4 regions of the Actinoplanes sp. 13 genome follow, and region 1 is predicted to be linked to each of the others. Evidence: riboswitches for the same ligand, from Rfam matches in the RefSeq annotation. Region 1 holds a riboswitch; each other region holds the start of a gene.
What was found. Region 1 has a riboswitch for cobalamin ahead of cobN (cobaltochelatase subunit CobN). Riboswitches for the same ligand answer to the same signal wherever they lie in the genome.
Positions count from the first base shown of each region.

Region 2: another riboswitch for cobalamin. It lies ahead of AC0NH5_RS36895 (VWA domain-containing protein); the one in region 1 lies ahead of cobN (cobaltochelatase subunit CobN).
Region 3: another riboswitch for cobalamin. It lies ahead of AC0NH5_RS39115 (ribonucleoside-diphosphate reductase subunit alpha); the one in region 1 lies ahead of cobN (cobaltochelatase subunit CobN).
Region 4: another riboswitch for cobalamin. It lies ahead of AC0NH5_RS22905 (ABC transporter substrate-binding protein); the one in region 1 lies ahead of cobN (cobaltochelatase subunit CobN).

Region 1 covers NZ_JBVYOQ010000001.1:120,359-122,552, forward strand. Annotated here, with positions in the region: gene cobN (cobaltochelatase subunit CobN) at 1-1,417, opposite strand, end outside; cobalamin riboswitch at 1,452-1,575, opposite strand; gene AC0NH5_RS00500 (precorrin-3B synthase) at 1,656-2,194, shown strand, end outside.
Region 2 covers NZ_JBVYOQ010000032.1:63,461-65,654, reverse strand. Annotated here, with positions in the region: gene AC0NH5_RS36895 (VWA domain-containing protein) at 1-1,169, opposite strand, end outside; cobalamin riboswitch at 1,226-1,349, opposite strand; gene AC0NH5_RS36890 (gluconokinase) at 1,523-2,194, opposite strand, start outside.
Region 3 covers NZ_JBVYOQ010000038.1:27,568-29,761, reverse strand. Annotated here, with positions in the region: gene AC0NH5_RS39115 (ribonucleoside-diphosphate reductase subunit alpha) at 1-1,111, opposite strand, end outside; cobalamin riboswitch at 1,223-1,432, opposite strand; gene AC0NH5_RS39110 (hypothetical protein) at 1,482-1,823, opposite strand; gene AC0NH5_RS39105 ((2Fe-2S)-binding protein) at 1,903-2,194, opposite strand, start outside.
Region 4 covers NZ_JBVYOQ010000012.1:4,955-7,148, forward strand. Annotated here, with positions in the region: gene AC0NH5_RS22895 (PadR family transcriptional regulator) at 1-81, shown strand, start outside; gene lepB (signal peptidase I) at 78-746, shown strand; cobalamin riboswitch at 751-899, shown strand; gene AC0NH5_RS22905 (ABC transporter substrate-binding protein) at 982-1,902, shown strand; gene AC0NH5_RS22910 (FecCD family ABC transporter permease) at 1,899-2,194, shown strand, end outside.

The sequences.
Region 1 (2,194 bases):
GGTAGATGGCCACCGGGTTGGCCCCGAAGCCGCGCGGCGGCTGCACCATCACCACGATGTTCTCGTCGCGCAGCGCCGCCAGTACGATGTCGCCGCCGTCCACGTAGAGCTCACCCGGCGCCGGGCCCCAGTGCTGCTCCACGCTCTGCCGGAAGTCGGCCGGCAGGCCTGAGAACCACTGCCGGTAACGGTCGCCGGAGATCCGCACCGGGTTCGTCGCCAGCTGCTCCTCGGTGAGCCAGTCCGGGTCCTGCCCGCCGGCCGCGATGAGCGTGTGCATCAGCCCGTCGCCGTCGTAGGAGCCGAAGTTCCCGATCCGGTAACCCCGGCCGGCGAGGGCGGCCAGCAACGCGACCGTCGAGGCAGGGGTGTCGAGACCGACCGCGTTGCCGATCCGCGAGTGCTTCGTCGGGTAGGCCGACAGCATCAGCGCGATTCGGCGGTCGGCGGGCGGCACGTGCCGCAGCCGGGCGTGCGCCAGCGCGATGCCGGCCACCCGGGCGGCCCGTTCCGGGTCGGCCACGTAGACCGACAGACCGTCCGGGTCGATCTCCTTGAACGAGAACGGCACCGTGATGATCCGCCCGTCGAACTCGGGGATCGCCACCTGGGTGGCCGCGTCCAGCGGCGACAGCCCGTCGTCGCTGGCCTCCCACGTCGCCCGCGAGCTGGTCAGGCACAGCCCCTGCAGGATCGGCACGTCCAGGTCGGCGAGCACCCCGACGTCCCACGCCTCGTCGTCGCCACCGGCCGAGGCGGTCGCCGGTTTCGTCCCGCCGGCCGCCAGCACCGTCACCACCAGAGCGTCCGCCTTGCGCAGCTCGGCGAGCAGGTCGTCCGGCGCGGTCCGCAGCGAGGCCGTGTAGATCGGCAGCGCCCGGCCGCCCTTCGCCTCGATCGCCTGGCAGAGGGCCTCGACGAACGCGGTGTTCCCGGCCATGTGGTGAGCGCGGTAATAGAGGACCGCGACCGTCGGTGAGCCCTCCCCCGACTTCCGCGGCAGGACGCCCCACTGCGGCGCGGCTTCGGCGGGCGCGAACCCGTTGCCGGTCAGCAGCACCGTGTCGGAGAGGAAGTCGTGCAACGCGGCCAGGTTGGCGGAGCCGCCCTGCGCCAGGTACACGTGGGCGTCCGCCGCTACACCGGCCGGCACCGTGGAGAGCTTCATCAGATCGGCGTCCGGCGCCTGCTCACCGCCGAGCACGACCACCGGGGTCTCGCCGCCGAGCAGCGTGTCCAGGCCCTCTTCCCAGGCCCGGCGCCCGCCCAGGATCCGCACCACGACCAGCGAGACCCCGTCGAGCAGGGCGGGCAGGTCGTCCACCGAGGTCCGGGCCGGGTTCGCCAGCCGCCAGGCCGAGCCGCTGGCCCGGGCGCTGAGCAGGTCGGTGTCGGACGTCGACAGCAGCAGAAACACGCGTGCGCTCCCCTCGGGGTCCGCGCCCCGGGTAGTAGAGATCACGGCGACCGGAGTTCCTGGCTCCCGGGCGAGACGCCCGGTGACAGTGGCGGGACCGCGCCGGAATCGCACCGGCTTCCTCCGCGGCGTCGCCGCCGTTCTCAGACACGCTACTCGATGCCGGTGACAGCTCCGGCTGTGATGCTGCCGACCCGAGGATGCACCCGGCACGGTGACCGGTCGTAGTATCCGCACGGTGACCTCCCCCCGCTCCTCCGACGTCGACGCCTGCCCGGGCGCGCTGCGGCTGCACGCCGCCGCCGACGGGCTGCTGGCGCGCGTCCGGCTGCCCGGGGGCGAGGTGACCGGCGCTCAGCTGGGCACTCTGCGGGCGCTGGCCGAGGAGTTCGGCGACGGCTGCCTGGAGGTGACCTCACGGGCGAACCTCCAGCTCAGAGCACTTCGAGCGGGGGACACAGAGGTCTTGGCGGCGGGCTTGCGGGAGGCGGGGCTGCTGCCTTCGCCGGCCCACGACGCGGTACGCAACATAGCGGCGCCCCCGTTGGCCGGCGCGCGAGAACGGCACCTGGTCCGGGCGCTCGACGCAGCGATCCTCGCCGATCCCGAGCTGGCCCGCCTGCCCGGGAAGTTCCTGTTCGCGATCGGTCACGTGCCGCTCGCCGCCGACGTCGCCGCCGTCTGGTCGGGCGACTGCTTCGCGATCCGGTTCGCCGGTCACGACACCGGTCTGCGGGTCACTGCCGAGCGGGTCGCACCGACGCTGGTGACCGCCGC
Region 2 (2,194 bases), on a different contig from region 1:
GGCGGTCCGTCACCGTCAGGATCGTCGCCGTGTTCCGCCGAGCCGTTCGGGTTGCCGTCCGGACCGGCGGCGTCCGAGCCGGCAGCCGGGTCGGCGGCGTCACGGTCGGCGTCCGCGGTCTGGCGTTCCTGCTCGGCCCGGTCCTCCTCGGCCTGGCGTTCGGCCTCGGCGAGGGCCTCCTCCAGCTTCTGCTCATCGGTGCCGGGCGGATCCAGCGGATCGGTGCGGCGGCGGTGCGGCAGGGCCAGGCGGGCGGCGTCGCGCACGTCGTCCGCGGTGACCACGGTCCGGCCGTGCCAGGCTGCCAGCGCCACCGCGCAGCGGGCCACCACGATGTCGGCGCGCATCCCGTCGACGCCGTAGGCGAGGCACACCCGGGCGATCCGGTCGAGCTCGGTGTCGGGCAGGGTGACCGACGGCAGCTGGGCGCGGGCCGCGGCGATCCGGGCGGCGAGGTCACGCTCGGCGCCGGTGAAGCGGGTCGCGAAACCGGCGGGATCCAACTCGTAGGCGAGGCGGCGGCGCACCACCTCGGCGCGCAGCGCCGCGTCGCGGGGCGCGGCCACCGTGACCACCAGGCCGAACCGGTCGACGAGCTGCGGGCGCGGCTCGCCCTCCTCCGGGTTCATGGTGCCGACCAGCAGGAACCGGGCGGCGTGCTTGACCGAGACGCCGTCGCGCTCGACGTGCGCGCGGCCCATCGCGGCGGCGTCCAGCAGCAGGTCGACCAGGTGGTCGGGAAGCAGGTTGACCTCGTCGACGTAGAGCACGCCGCGGTGGGCGGCGGCGAGCAGGCCGGGCTCGTAGGCCTTGACCCCGTCGCTGAGCGCGCGCTGCAGGTCCAGCGTGCCGACCACCCGGTCCTCGGTGGCGCCGACGGGCAGCTCCACCAGGGTGGCGGGTCGCGCGGCGGCCGGCCCGGCCGCCGGGTGCGGGCCGTCCGGGCAGCCCGGGTCGGGTGCGCCGGGGTCGCAGGCGAACCGGCAGCCCGGCACCACCGTGACCTCGGGCAGCAGGGCGGCGAGGGCACGGACGACGGTGCTCTTGGCGGTGCCCTTCTCGCCGCGCACCAGCACCCCGCCGACGGCGGGTGAGACGGCGGTGAGCAGGAGCGCCAGGCGCAGGTCGTCGAGGCCGACCACGGCCGAGAACGGGTACGGACTCGTCACGGAGATCCCTTCCGGCGGGTGTCCACGCCCGCGCGTCGGTTGGCACGAGCGGCCGGAGTCTCCTGACTCCCGGATCGACGTCTCCCGCTCGCCTTCCGGCCGTCGCAGGCCGTGGCGCTGGGTAGCGGGTCGCTCCCCGGTCACAGTGGCGGGACCGTCCCGGACTCGCACCGGGTTCCTCCGCAACCGCTCGCCGGTCACTCTTTCCTACCGCCGGGCCGCCCGTCAACGCGGGTTCCGTCACCCCGCCCCGGTGTGTGGAGTTGCGGCTCGAATCGGACCGCAACTTCACACACAACCGGGCCACCACGGCGGCTCGAATCGGACCGCAACTTCACACACGGGGGTGCGGGTCAGGCTCCTCGGCCGACGGCCTTCTCGGTGCTCGGCAGCGGCTCCGGGGCGAGCCGGTCCAACTCGGTGACCACGTCCAGCACCGCCAGCGCGGAACGCTCCACCAACGGCCGCCACCGTTGGTAGAGCTCGGCCGCCACCGGGTCCGGCTGCACCGGCTCGCGGGCCGGCACCAGCGCGGCCGCCTGGTCCAGGTCGGGCAGTGACCCGAGGGCGTGCCAGGCCAGCAGGCAGGCACCCAGCCCGGTGCCCTCCGGAGTGTCGGCCACCGCGACCGGCAGGTCCATCGCCGCGGCCAGCACATCGACCCACAGGTCGGAGGCGACCGCCCCGCCGGTGGCCCGGATCTCGGTGATCGGGTGCCCCTCCGCGTCGAACGAGTCACGGACCAGGGCCAGCTGCTGGCAGACGCCCTCGACGGCGGCCCGGACCAGGTGCGGCCGGCCGTGCTCGCGGCGCAGCCCCAGATAGGCGCCGCGCATCCCGGGCCGCCACCACGGGGCCCGTTCGCCCAGCAGGTATGGCAGGCAGAGCAGGCCCTCGCTGCCGGGCTCCACCTCGGCCGCCTCGCGGAGCAGGTCGGCGTCGCGGTCGTCGGCCGCCTCACCGGCCGCCCCGGCCTCGGTCATGGCGTGGGCGGCCCAGCGCACCACCGAGCCGGCGTTGTTGAC
Region 3 (2,194 bases), on a different contig from region 1:
CGGGCAGTTCCGGCGCGTCCGACGGGTCGATCAGCGACCACTCGCCGTCCGCCTCGACCCGGCGCATGAACTCGTCCGGGATCCAGTTCGCCAGGTTCAGGTTGTGCGTGCGCCGGGACTCCTCGCCGGTGTTGTCCCGCAGTTCCAGGAACTCCTCGACGTCCGGGTGCCACGGCTCCAGATAGACGCAGGCCGCCCCCTTGCGCCGGCCGCCCTGGTTGACCGCCGCCACCCCGGCGTCCAGGGTCTTCAGGAACGGCACGATGCCGTTCGACTTGCCGTTGGTGCCCCGGATGAGGGCGCCGCGCCCGCGGACCCGGCTCCACGAGATGCCGATGCCGCCGGAGAACTTCGACAGCTTCGCGACCTGGTGGTACCGCTCGTAGATCGAGTCGAGCTCGTCCTTCGGCGAGTCGACCAGGAAGCACGACGACATCTGGGTGTGCCGGGTGCCGGAGTTGAACAGCGTCGGTGAGCTGGGCAGGTACGCCAGCGACGACATCAGCCGGTAGAACCCGGTGGCCTCCGCGGCGTTCTGCGACAGGCCGCAGGCGACCCGCATCAGCCAGTGCTGCGGTGTCTCGATGACGGCCCGGGTGGTGGGGTGCCGCAGCAGGTACCGGTCGGCGACCGTGCGCAGGCCGAAGTACTCGAACCGCAGGTCACCGTCCACGTCCACAGCCGCGTCCAGCACCGTGGCGTGGGCCGCGACGAACTCCGCGGTGCCGTCACCGATCAGGCCCTGCGCGTGTCCCAGGCGGATCGACTCGCTGAAGCTGGTGACGCCCTGCTCCCGGACCTCCTCGTCGACGCACGCGGCGAGCAGCCGCGCGGCCAACTTGGAGTACTGCGGCTCCTCGCCGATCAGTTCGGCGGCCGTCTGGATCGACAGTTTGTCCAGCTCGGCGGTGGTCGCGCCGTCGTAGAGGCCGCTGATCGTCCGGGTGGCCACCCGCAGCGGGTCCACCTCGTCCAGGTCGGCGACCCACCGCTCGACCGCCTTGACGATCTTGTTGACGTCGACCGGCTCCAGGTCGCCGTTGCGTTTGCGCACCCGCATCGCGTGCCGGCGCTGCTCCGGCAGCACGGTTTTGTCCGGTGTGAGTGTCATGCCCTCTCCTCGCGAGCACGCGGGAGGCAGACACCACCGTCCCCGGCGCACGCGGGCAGCCGGGGCCGAACTGGCGTCGGCCGTCCCACGCGGCCTTCGACCGCCACACGCGGTGCGTGCGGCGCGCTGGCAGGTCTTCGGACTCGTGGGCGTCCTGCTCGCTCCTACTGGCCGTCGCTTCCCAGGCTCGCGCCCAGTGCTTCATGACGGCTGTCGTTCCCACTCACCGCTGCGGGGCAGTCCCGGTTTCCCACCGGGTTCCCTGTTGCCTCGGCCGGCCCGTTGACAGGGCCGGTCGAACCAGCTGCGTGGCACACCATATCTGGGTGGCTACGGAAAAGTCATACCCACATGGTGTGTCGGACGAAGATCACCCGGACTGACCTGCCGGCGCCCGGATGACCGAGAGCGTCAGCGGCGCGGGCATCGTGGCGATACCCGGCCCGCCGTCGCGCACCCAGGCAGCGATGTCGGTGACGATCACGTCGTCGAGGACCAGCCCGAACCACACCGGACGAGCGCCCCGCCTGCGTGCGGCCGGCGCCGGATGCACGACCACGACGTTCGACTGCGCGCATGCGTCCAGGCACAGGCTGGTGCGTACCCGATGATCCGCACCCATCGCCTCCCGCAACCGCTCCACCTGCCCGGCGTGATCCACCGCCGGATGTTTCCCCACGCTGCCGCAGCAACAGTCCCGGCACACCGTCACCGTGCAACCGGCAAGGCTGTTCTCGCCCACTCGACCTCTTTCGCCAAAACCATTCTGCGGGTACGACCGGACGACCCGTTCACGCCGGTCCCCGCGCCAGCACCGCCGCCCACGTGCGACGGCGCGCGTCCTCCGGGGTGAGCACACAGTCGCCGCAGGTGCCGCCGCCCGGAATCCGGTAGTACAGACAGCAGTTGCGGCGCACCAGGAACCAGCGTTCCCGCGCGGGATCCGGCCGGATGAGATCCGCGGCCCCCCGCAGGGGCGGCACCTGCAGCGCCGCCGCCACGACCGCCGCGGCCCGCTCCGCCACCCCGGGCTCCGCGTCGGCGATCATGCCGGCCGCCCCGCCCAGCGCCGACGCCACGTTG
Region 4 (2,194 bases), on a different contig from region 1:
GCCCTGGCCAAGGCCCGTCTGGCCGAGGCGGCGGCGAAGTCCCGCAGGACCGGAGCGGCGTCCAGGGTGCGGCCGGCATGAGCGCCGCCGACGGTCGGGTCCGGGCCGCCACCCGCCGCCTGCTCACCTTCGCGGTCCGCGGCCGCCGGAATCGCGGCGGACCGTGGGGTGAAGCGGTGCTGGCTGAGTTCGATCAGATCAGCGGCAATCGCGCTGCGCTGCGCTGGGCCGTGGGCGGCCTGCGGGTGGCCGGCCGCGAGCGGTACGCGTCCGTGCGTACCCCCATGAAGTTGGCCACCGCGGCGGCGTCTCTCGCCGTCGCCGCCGTGCTGATCGACCAGTTCGCGCTGACCGTGCAGTACGTGCCCAGTTCCGGCATGGAGCCCACCATGGACGCCGCCAGCCGGCACGTGCTGGACAAGGTCACCTTCCGGCTGACCGGCATCGACCGGGGTGACATCGTGGTGCTCCCGGTCCCCGGCACACCGGGGTTCACCACCGAGCGACGGGTGATCGGCATCTCCGGCGACCGGATCGAGTGCCGGGACGGCCGGGTGTTCCGCGACGGCGCCCCGATCGACGAGCCTTACCTGGCCGCCGAAACCCGGACCGAATGTGATCCGGTCACAGTCGTCGCCGGCGGGGTCTATGTCCTCGGCGACAATCGTGACGTCGCGCAAGATTCCCGGCACTGGGGCACGTTCGGCCGGGATTCCGTCGAAGGACGAATCGTACGGATCGGCTAGACGGGCAGATGTCGCCGCGGCCGGTCGGTGGGTTAGCGTTTCCTTGACCGCGCCGCAGCGAAGCCGGTGAGAAACCGGAGCTGTCCCGCAACTGTGATCCCTCGTTCTCGAGGTCTAGCCAGGTCGCCTGGGCGCCGGTCGCGATTCAGCGCTCCCGGGGAGGGGCGCCTCGCGGGCGGGGCCGGCGTTGGCTCCTGTCGGCGAAGCACCACAAGCCCGGCCGACAGGAGGACCTATGAAACGCCTGCTCAGCACCGCTGCGGCGGTCACCGTACTGATGCTCGGCGGATGCGCCGGCGACAGCCAGGAGCCCACCGCCACCGCACCCGGTGCCGGTGCGTCGTACCCGGTCACGGTGGGAACGGTGACTCTCGGCGCCCGGCCCGACAAGATCGTCTCGCTCAGCCCGACCGCCACCGAGATGCTCTTCGCGATCGGCGCGGGGCCGCAGGTCACAGCCGTGGACGACCAGTCGAGCTTCCCGGCCGAGGCGCCCCGGACCGATCTCTCCGGTTTCAAGCCGAACGCTGAAGCGGTCGCCGCGAAGGACCCGGATCTCGTGGTGCTCTCCAACGACACCGACAACATCGTGTCCCAACTCGACAAGCTGGATATTCCGGTGCTCCTGACCCCGGCCGCGAAATCGTTGGACGACACGTACCAGCAGATCGGCGACCTCGGCACGCTGACCGGTCACCGGGCCGAGGCCGAGAAGGTCAGCGCGGACATGGCGGCGAAGATCGACGGGATCGTCAAGACCGTGCCCGCCCGGAGCAAGCCGCTCAGCTATTACTACGAACTGAGCCCGGATCTCTACACCGCCACCTCGAAGACCTTCGTCGGTTCGGTCTTCACCCTCTTCGGCATGACCAATGTGGCCGATTCCGCCGATCCGGACGGCGCGCTCGGCGGGTACCCGCAGATGGCGCAGGAGGCGCTGGTCAAGGCGAACCCGGACACGATCTTCCTGGCCGACGTGAAGTGCTGCAAGCAGTCCGCCGACACGGTGAAGGCGCGCAGCGGCTGGTCGGCGGTCACCGCGGTCCAGAAGGGACAGGTCTACCCGCTCGACGACGACATCGCGTCGCGCTGGGGCCCGCGTACCGTCGATCTCGTCCAGGCCGTCGCGGATTCGGTGGGCAAGGTTCCCTCATGACGGATCGGCGCAGGCCGGCCGGCCTGCGCCCGGCCTGGCTCGCGGCCGGCGTGCTGACCGTGCTGGTCGCGGCGATCGCCGGATGTGCGTTCGGGACGGTGCCGCTGCCGCCCGGCGGCGTCGCGCTGGAGATGATCAATCAACTTCCCGGGGTACGCCTGGACAGCGGCCTGACCGAGCGGGAGATCTCGATCCTGCTCCAGCTGCGCCTGCCGCGCGTGGTGCTCGGGCTGCTGGTCGGGGCGATGCTGGCGCTGGCCGGCGCCGCCTATCAGGGCGCGTTCCGCAACCC